2 regions of the Sphingobium amiense genome follow, and region 1 is predicted to be linked to the other one. Evidence: riboswitches for the same ligand, from Rfam matches in the RefSeq annotation. Region 1 holds a riboswitch; the other holds the start of a gene.

Evidence for each region. Region 1 has a riboswitch for cobalamin ahead of SAMIE_RS14990 (hypothetical protein). Riboswitches for the same ligand answer to the same signal wherever they lie in the genome.
Region 2: another riboswitch for cobalamin. It lies ahead of SAMIE_RS12095 (TonB-dependent receptor plug domain-containing protein); the one in region 1 lies ahead of SAMIE_RS14990 (hypothetical protein).

The regions. Positions count from the first base shown of each region.
Region 1 covers NZ_AP018664.1:3,079,595-3,084,462, reverse strand. The annotation lists gene cobT (nicotinate-nucleotide--dimethylbenzimidazole phosphoribosyltransferase) at 1-395, opposite strand, end outside; gene SAMIE_RS15000 (DUF1636 domain-containing protein) at 392-799, opposite strand; gene SAMIE_RS14995 (TonB-dependent receptor plug domain-containing protein) at 799-2,730, opposite strand; cobalamin riboswitch at 2,940-3,130, opposite strand; cobalamin riboswitch at 3,189-3,388, shown strand; gene SAMIE_RS14990 (hypothetical protein) at 3,590-4,162, shown strand; gene cobO (cob(I)yrinic acid a,c-diamide adenosyltransferase) at 4,159-4,758, shown strand.
Region 2 covers NZ_AP018664.1:2,507,363-2,512,230, forward strand. The annotation lists gene SAMIE_RS12090 (ABC transporter substrate-binding protein) at 1-403, shown strand, start outside; gene SAMIE_RS12095 (TonB-dependent receptor plug domain-containing protein) at 444-2,282, opposite strand; cobalamin riboswitch at 2,455-2,673, opposite strand; gene fdhD (formate dehydrogenase accessory sulfurtransferase FdhD) at 2,733-3,530, opposite strand; gene mobA (molybdenum cofactor guanylyltransferase) at 3,576-4,097, shown strand; gene SAMIE_RS12110 (DHA2 family efflux MFS transporter permease subunit) at 4,100-4,868, opposite strand, start outside.

The sequences.
Region 1 (4,868 bases):
TCGAGCGCAATATCGCCGGTTGGCCGGTCGAGGTCGAGCGCCACGACCGACAGTTCCGCCCCGCATGCCTTCGCCAGTTGGTTGATGGCCGCACCGCCGTTGCGGAAGTTGGCGACCATCTGCGCCGTCACCTCGACCGGGAATGCGCTCACCCCTCGACTGGCCACGCCATGATTGCCGGCGAAGACCACCGCCTGCACCCGGTCCAGCGCAGGAAGCGTGCTGCCTTGCCACCCGCATAGGAAGGTCGCGATGTCCTCCAGCCGGCCGAGCGATCCGGCAGGCTTGGTGAGGCTCGCCTGCCGCTCGCGCGCCAGCCGAACCCACCCGTCATCCGCGCCGGGCAATGCATCCAGCGCGCGGGCGAATGGGGTTTCGTCATCGAAGCGGATCATGTGCAGACATATCCTTCGGGTGGGGTGCGGGCGATGAAATGGCCCTTCACCCCCTGTGGCCAGCGGGCATAAGGCACGGTGCCATCGGCGCTGTCGGCATGAAGCGCGGCATAGCGCAGGATCGCACGCGCATCCTCCTCGCCCGGCGCGAACCGGCCGAGCACATAACCGATCTTGCCGGGCGCGCGCACATGCACGGCGCAATGGCTCTGGCAGGCGAACAGGCAGGCCATTTCCTGCACCTGCACCCCGGCAAGGTCCGGGTCGTCCTGCTGCACCGTGTGCAGCGCCTGCATCAGCAGCGCGCCGCCCCGGCGACCGTTTTCGTCCTCACGCCGGTCGGGCGACAGGCGGCAGGTGAAACATACCACCACCGCCGGACCGGATTCCACCGCGCGCAGCATCAGAAACGGCTCCGGAGGCCGAGATAGACGGTCCGCCCAAGCGCGCCGTATCCACCCGCCGTTTCGTAATGCCTGTCGGCCAGATTCTCGACACGGCCGTGAAGCGTCAGGCCGTCCGTGACGCGCCACTGGGCGCGCAGGTCGATCAGCCAATAGTCCGGCAGCACGGTCGCGCTTCCTGCCCGGTCGAAGGTTCTGCCTGCATAACGCGCGGCCAGGCTCGCCCGCAGACCCTGAGGCAGATCGACGCCGCCTTCGACATTGGCGAGATGCCGGGGCACGCGGGCAAGCTGTCGCCCGAGATCGGCGCTGCCGGGCGAGCGATCTTCCGCCGCAATCCAACTATAATTGCCGGATGCGAACAGGATGCCCGCCTGTGCGCGTCCCGCCAGTTCCAGCCCTCTGGCGCGCGCCCTGCGCACATTGGCATAATAGCCAAAGCGGGTGGTGGCGGTGCCGGGAATGAAGCAGGCGGCGGGCAGGCTGCCGGTCGTCGGACAGGTGGCGAAATCAATGAGGTTGCGGGTATCCCGGTTGAACCAGGTCGCCGACAGGTGAACCTTGTCTCCCAATGTCTGCTCTGCCCCGACCGACCAGCCTTTCGCCTTTTCCGGCTGGAGCGCCGCCGATCCGTAGAGGCTGAAGAGCTGGTAGAGCGAAGGCGCCTTGAACCCCTCGTCATAGCTGGCGCGCAGCAATGTGCGGCCCTCATTGGGGGTGAAGACCGCGCCCGCAGTGAAGACCGTGTTGCCGCCAAACCGCGACTGGTCGTCATGCCGCGCGCCGCCGTTGAGGGTAAGGCCGTCGAGCGGCGTCACGCGCAGTTCGGCATAGACGCTGTTGGTGTCGGCGCTCTGCGGCACCAGCGCATAGGCCGCCCTGTTGTTACCGGGCGAGGCGCTGGTCATGCGCTGCTCTTCCCGTTCTGCGCCGAACACTGCCTGCACCTGATCCGACGCCCTTAGCGTCCCCTGATATTCGAAGCGGCGCACGCGGCCATGCGCATCGAAGTTCAGCGGGCGGATCGAGCGGGCCGGATCGTAATTCTCGCGGTCGGTTTCGGTCTGGAGCACCGCGAACCGGTTGGCGAGGCGGCCATCGAAAAGCGCCAGATTGACGCCCGCATAACCGGTCCACTCCCTTGTCAGCCCATAAGCGAGCGAATCGCCGGACGTGGCGTCGAACTCGTTGCGGGCATCGGCCCAATAGCCGCGAAGATCGACGGAGAGGTTGGGCGCGACTTTCAGCGTCGCAGTGCCGCTGGCCGAAGTGCGGCGATAGCCGTCCGCTTCGGTGCCATTGCTGCGCGCCGAAATGCCGTCCGTGCTGAAGGTCGAGCCGGAAACGCGCCAGTCGAGCAGCGCGCCCGCCCCGCCGATCCCGGCCTGCGCATTGACGGTGTCATGGGTGCCCGCTTCCACCGCCACGCTGCCTTCCAGCGGGCGTTCGGCGCGACGGGTCAGCACATTGACCACCCCGCCGATGGCATCGCTGCCCCACAGAATCGACTGCGGCCCGCGCAGGATTTCGACGCGGTCGATGTCGTCGATCAGCAGGTTGGAAAAGCCATAGCCGCCGCCGGTCGCCGAAGGATCGGAAATCCGTACGCCGTCGATCACCATGACCGTCTGCGAGGCATCGGCGCCCCGGATGCGCAGTGACGTCGCCGTGCCGAAGCCGCCGTTGCGGGTCAGGCTGATCCCCGGCGTTCGCAGCAGCAGGTCAGTGAGCGCGATGGGCTGCTGCGCACGGATGGCGGGTTCGTCAAGCACAGTGACGGTGGCGGAAGTCCGCGCCTGCTCCACGGGGCTGCGCAGCGCGGTAACGACGATGGACGGATCGGGCGCTGGCTCCATTCCGGCCTCTCCGGCCAGAGCGGGAGAAGCGAGAAGGGCGGAAACATAAACAGCAGAAAAATAGGCAGGACGCATGGTGCGGCTCCCTCCGGTACGAACGGCGTGGACCTGCCGTTCCGACCCGCGAGAGAAGCGCGCGCCCGACCGCGCCTTCAATGCGGCACGGACAGAGCATCGCTTCCCGCGCGGGGCATCCCGGCAGGCAGTGGCTGTCGTTGCGCGAGGGTGTGTGCCGACCTCGTGGAGGACGGCAACCTCGAACGTCCGGTGCACCCTGCCCGAACGAAGAACGACCGCGTCAGGCAGGTCTCCTGGCTCACGGGTCAAGGCCGGTCCGGCCGCCTTCTCAGGACGGTGAAGTCCCAATGGCGTAATGGCCGGTCGGCTCGCCGCTTACAGTTGCAGGGGCAGCCGGGGTTTTACACTCCGTTCCCTTTTGATCCCCTCTCGGGGAACCTGTCGCGGAGCCGCCCCTAGCGGCGTGTTTCGCGCGCCGCAAGCGGGAAGTGTTGCGCGCGCCTGCGGGCTGGCTTATGGACGCCGCTGCAACGGGTGCCCGAAAGGGCTTAATCGGGAAGTCCGGGCGGTGGCGACAAGCCACCCAATCCGGCACTGCTCCCGCAACTGTAACCGGTGAGCGCATCGCCATCATGCCATTGGGATCCGTCCCGAGAAGGCGGCGAGAGCGCGATGATCCGGAAGTCAGGAAACCGGCCTGTTGCGGTCGTTTCTCTGCGCGGGCGGGATGAACCGGGCGGACGAAGGCACACCTTCGCGGACGACACATTGTGCGTTGTTGCCGAAGGGAGCCTGTGATGACCAGCATCTGACATTGCCCGAGCGCGCCGTCCCCGGTGCGCAACCCGATCCCCTGCGCAGGCCGGCAGGCCCGGCGCTGCGCTGCTTCGTCCGTCTCATTCGTCAGGAGGCCTTCATGGTCCGTCCTTCCCGACACGATCTCGCCCTGTTCGGCGCGCTCGTCCTCGTCATGCTCGCTACCCGCACCCATTACGTCAGCAATCTCGTGCACCTGCCCGACACCAGCCTCGCCAGCTTCTTCGTGCTGGGCTTTTTCGTGCGCAGGCCATGGGCTTTTGCGGGTCTGTTCCTGCTTGCCGTCGTTATCGACTTCATCATGATCGGCTGGTTAGGCCGGTCGAGCTTCTGCGTCACCCCTGCCTACTGGATGCTCGCGCCCGCCTATGGCACGATGTGGCTTGCCGGACGTTTCGGCGCTGAAAGGCTCGGCCCCGTCGCCTCCGCGCTGCCGCTGTTGCTCCTGCTTCTTGTGGCCGCGGCGTTCCTGTCGCAGCTTTTTTCGAGCGGCGGCTTCTACTTTCTGGGCGACCGTTTCGCCGATCCCTCGCTGGCTGGCTTCCTGCCGCGCCTCGCCCGCCATTTCCCGCTTACCCTCTATTCGACCCTGTTGTGGAGCGCTGTTGCCGCAGGCGTTTACGGGCTGCTGTCCACCGCGCGATCCCTGTTCGCCGCGCGAGCATCCCGATGAGCGAAAGCGAGGAAGCCCATCGCGAACGCACCCGCAGACACAAGGCGGTGGTCGACGCCAAGATCGCCGCCGCCACGCGGGACAAGGGGTTGCTGCTGGTTCTCACCGGCAATGGCAAGGGCAAGTCGTCCAGCGCCTTCGGCATGGTCGCGCGCACTCTGGGATATGGCCGCAGGGCCGCGGTTTTCCAGTTCATCAAGGGGACGGAGAATGTGGGCGAACGCGCCTTCTTCTCCACCCATCCCGATGTGATCTGGGAAAAGTGCGGCGAAGGCTTCACCTGGGAAACGCAGGATCGCGCGCGCGACATCGCCGCCGCCCGGGCAGGCTGGGAAAAGGCCAGAGCCGCGCTATCCGATCCATCGATCAGCCTCGTCGTGCTCGACGAACTGACCTATCCGATCACCTATCGCTATCTCGCTGTCGGCGAGATCATGGCCGCCATCGAAGCGCGTCCGCCGATGCAGCATGTGGTGATTACCGGCCGCGCGGCGGATGACGCCCTGATCGCGGCCGCCGACACGGTCAGCGCCATCCGCGATGTCAAGCACGCCTTCCGCGACGGCGTGCGCGCGCAGGAAGGGATCGACCGATGACGATCGCCCGCTGCCCCGCGCTGATGGTCAGCGCACCGGCGTCGGAGCGGTAAACGGCAAGCGAGGGGCACAAGAGGCTGGACCTTGCGCCGATTGGTCCCTATCCTGTG
Region 2 (4,868 bases), 570 kb from region 1:
CGAAGCGCTGATCGCGCAAATGAACCGCGACCTCGCCGCCCTGCCCCGCGTCAGGCGCGGGGGCGTCGCGGCCTATTATCAGCGGCGCGGCTATCTGACCGGCACCGGCACGCTGATCGACGATATGATGCGGCGCGTCGGCCTCACCAACCTCGCCGCGCGGCTCGGCAAGCCCGCGCTGGCTCAGGTCGGTCTGGAAGAAATGGTGGCCGCGCGGCCCGACTGGCTGATCGTCGAAAGCGCGACCGACCGGGTGCAGGATCAGGGCACGGAAATGCTGCACCACCGCGCCCTCGCCGCCATCCCGCGCATCAGCGTGCCGCAGGCGTGGACCGTGTGCGGCGGCCCCGCATACGTGCTCGCCGCGCGGCGCATCGTCGCGCGGGTGAACGCCGCGCGATAGGAAGAAGGCGGGCGCTGCGCCCGCCTCCCCCGGTTGTGCGTCAGAAGCGGACACGCACGCCGCCATAGGCGGAGCGGCCATAGGTGCTGTAGCCATAGGCGGTGGCGTAGGCTTCATCGGTCAGGTTGTCGATCCGGCCATAAATCTCCAGATGCTCGCCAATCGGCAGCGACGCGCGCACGCCCACCAGCGCATAGCCGTCGAGCCGCCGCGTGTTCGCCGCATTGTCGAAACTGTCGCCCACCATCGTGACGGTCGCGCCGGTCGACAGGCCGAAGGACCAGTCATAGTCCGCCGAAACGCTCACCTGATTGACCGCCCGCCGCGCAAGGCGATTGCCGAAATTCGCCGAGCCGCGCGACCGGTCGCGCGCGTCGATATAGGAATAGCTGCCCGTGACGGTCAGCGCCTCCACGGGCTTCAGCGCCACCGAAGCCTCAACGCCCTTCGCGCGGGTGCGGTCGAGATTGCCGTAGGTGAAGGTCGCATTGTCATAGTTGATCTGGTTGCGCGTATCGCGGCGGAAGGCCGTGAGCGACAGGGTGGCACGTCCGTCGTCAAGGCGCTGGTCGAACCCGACGTCGTAGCTCTTCGACCGCTCGGGCCGCAGCGCCGCATTGCCGCTGAAGCTGTCGTAAAGCTGGTAAAGCGACGGCGCCTTGAACCCTTCGCCGTAGCTCAGACGCACATTGGTCGCCCCGGCATTGGGCGAATAATTGGCGTTCGCGCCAAAGGTGGTCGCGCCGCCGAACTGGCTGTGATCGTCGTGGCGCACGCCGCCCGTCACGGCGAGGCCTTCGAGCGGCTTGACGATGGCGAGGCCATAGACGCTGTCGATGTTGATCCGCGCGCTGTCGGTCGATCCGAAGCCGAAGAAATCATAGTCCGGCCGCTCATGCTCATAGCCCAGGATGAATTTGGCGGCATCGACGGGGGCATAGACGCCCTCATATTCGAAGCGCAGGTTCGTGCCCTTGTAACCATAGTCGGGGTCGGTCGCGGGCACGAAATAATAGTCGCGGTCGTTGCGCAGCCAGGTGACGGCGGCACGCTGCGTCAGCCTGCCGTCCATCAGCGAGAGGTTGAGGCCCGCATAGCCGACATATTGGTCCAGCTTGCTCACGTCGCTGCTGTCGGCGGGCGCGCCGAAGAAGCTGTCATAATCGAGGTCGGCGTGAATATAATAGCCGCGCAGGTCGAGGCTCAGCGCGTCGGAAAAAGCGAGCTTCAGCCGCGCGTTGGTGGCGATATTCTTCGTCCCGTCGCGCTCCGTGCCGCCCGCCGCAGAGGATATGCCGTCGGTGCGGAAATAGGCCGCGCCCACGCCGCCCGATGCGATGCCGCTGCTGCCCGACACGTCCGCCTTCGCGCTCCATGTGTCGCTATAGCCATATTCGACGGAAGCGTTGGCGCCGAAGCCCTGCGCCGGAACGCCCGTCATGATGTTGACGACGCCGCCGATGGCCTGGCTGCCATGGACGACCGAGTTCGATCCGCGCAGCACTTCGATGCGGCGGACATTGGCGGTCAGCAACGGGCCGAAATCATAACCGTCGCCGATGCCGCTCGGGTCGTTGACCTTGACCCCGTCGATCAGCACGAGCGTCTGCGTCGTCTCCGCGCCGCGCAGCGACACGCCGGTCACGCTGCCGACCGATCCGTTGCGGTTGAAGCGGACGCCCGGCGTCGTCGCCAGCAGATCGACCACGTCGACCGCCTGCCGCGTTTCGATGGTCTTCGCGTCGATGACGGTGATCGCCTGCCCGACCTCGTCGCGCGGCTGTTCGATTCCGGCGGCGGTGACGACGATATTGTCGTCCTGCGCCAGCGCCGGCGTGGCGGCCAGCACGGCCACTATTGAAAGTCCCAGTGTTTTCATTCTCTTTGCCCCGGCGTCGAACGACTTGGATGCCGGGGTCTGCCGCGCAAGCGGTCGCGCCATGCGGAAGGGGATGACGCCTGATTGTCCCCCGCGCGCGGCACGATGCGGCCCCGGCCGCATGGCGTCGCTCGACGGAAAACCGTGCTCCGGCCATCCCCTGAACCGCAGCAAGAGCGACTTTACGCCGGCAGGTCTCCTGGCTTGCGGGTCGCAGCTTCGATGCACGGGCCTTCCCGGACGCAAATCCAGTGGCCGGCTCCGGACATGGAGCCAGATGCATCGCGCTCACCGCTTACAGTTGCAGGGACAGCCGTGGAATTGGGACCATATCCCTCACCACATTCCCGTTTTCAGCCCATCGAAGGGCACCGGCGCGAGTCAGATACGGGCGCTCAAAGCCCCCGCGTCCGCGCCCTTAGGGGAAAGGATAGCCTCTGCCAAGAGCGTTCAGTCCAGCGCGATTCCCTGCGCCAGCACCGCGTCGGCCCGCGCCAGCACCACCAGCGGCAGGCCAGCCTCGCGCGCGCGCTGCGCGGCAAGCCGGGTCGGCGCGGAGATTGTGACGAGCAGCGGGCATCCCGCCAGCACCGCCTTTTCCACCAGTTCGTAGGAGCAGCGCGACGACAGCAGCGCAAAGCCGCCATCCCAGCCGTTCCCCCCGCGCCGCATCGCACCGATCAGCTTGTCGAAGGCATTGTGCCGCCCGACATCCTCCCGCACGAGGCGGATCGCCCCGTCCGCATCTACGTGCGCCGCCGCATGTGCCGCGCCGGTCGCAGCATTGAGCGGCTGATGCGCCCGCAGCCCGTCGAGCGCGCGGAAGATCGCGGCCCGGTCGGCCTGCGTCCTTGCGGTGACGGGCGGCAGGGGCCGGATCGCCTGTTCCAGATTCTCGATCCCGCACAGGCCGCAGGAGGAGTCGGTCGCGCGGTGCCGCACCCGTTCGAGCAGGGCATCGGTCCGCCCCGCAGGCAGCGTCGCGCGCGCGACGACGCCCGCTCCGCTCTCATGCAGGTCCACATCGAGCGCCGCGTCCCCTTCCCCCAGCAGCCGCTCCGCCAGCGCGAAACCGGTGACGAGGTCGGGCAGGTCGGCAGGCGTCGCCATCAGCACGGCATAGCCGATGCCGTTAAATTCGATGGCGACGGGCACTTCTTCGGCCAGCGGACGGTCGACGGGCAGCACTGATCCTGCGGCATCTATGCGGTCGAAGCGGGAAAGCGGCGCGGGATCGGGCTTGTGCATCGCTTCTGCTATAGGCACTGCGGACGCGCAACAAAAGGAGCGGCGATGCGGCCTTCACCCCTATTGGGCGCGATCCTCGCCGGTGGCCGGTCCAGCCGCTTCGGCAGCGACAAGGCGCTGGCGGCGATGCCGGACGGGCGGACGCTGATCGACCACGCCACCGCCGCGCTCACCCCGCATGTCGACGCATGGGTGATCTGCGGCCGGGAAGGCGGGCTTTCCGACCGGCCCGCGCCCGGCCTCGGGCCGCTGGGCGGGCTGAACGCCGCGCTCCATCATGCAGCGGCCGGGGGCTTTGCCGGAGTGCTGACCACCGGATGCGACATGCCGGTCTATCCTCCTGCCCTGCCCCCGCTGCTCTTCGGGCCGGAGGCTGCGGTGCTGGAGGGGCAGCCCCTGCTCGGCTGGTGGCCTGCGTCGCTGGCGCCGCTGCTCGATGCCCATCTGAAGGAGGAGAACAGCCGCTCGATCCGCGGCTGGATGGAACGGACCGGCGCGCGGGAGGTCGCGATTCCCGGCTTGACCCTGCCCAATATCAACCGGCCCGGAGACCTTCCCCGCGCCTGACCTCAATGCGCGGCGGACGTGTCCACATTGGAACGCGGCTTGGGCGCGAACCATACGATAATGGCAGCGGCAAAAAGGATGATCGCCGATATGAAGAAGACATGGTCGACGGCGATGACGATCGCTTCCTGCTCGACGATGTTGGATATGGTCTGGCGCGCCTGATCGGCGGACAGGCCAAGATTGCCCAGAAGCGTCTGGGTCTGGTCGGGTTGCAGCGCGCCCGCCATCTCGCTGCGCGACACGCGCTGCGAATCGCCCCACTCGGTCAGCACCAGCGATGTCGCGATGGCGGTCGCCATGGTGCGGACGAAATTCTGAAGCCCCGCCGCCGATGCCGTCTCGCTCGGCAGGACCGACCCCAGCGTCAGGGATGTCAGCGGAATGAAGAAGAAGGGCAGCGCAAACCCCTGGATGAACTGGGGCAGAGCCATTTCGCCGAAGCTGATGTCGCTGGTCCAGTGCGCCCGCCACAGCGACATGACGCCGATCCATGCGACGGCGCACGAAATGAGCAGCCGCGCGTCCACGCTCGACATGAGCCGCGCAGCGATGGGCGCGGTGAAGAGCGCAGCCATGGCGGTCAGCGCCGTGACGATGCCCGCCCAGGTCGCGGTATAGCCCATCGACATCTGCAACCATTGCGGGATGACGACGATGCTCGCGAAATAGGAGCCGAAACAGAGGGAGAGGGTGAACAGGCCCGAACTGAAGCCGACATGGCGAAAGACGCGCAGATCGACAACCGGGTGTTCCTCGGTCAGTTCCCAG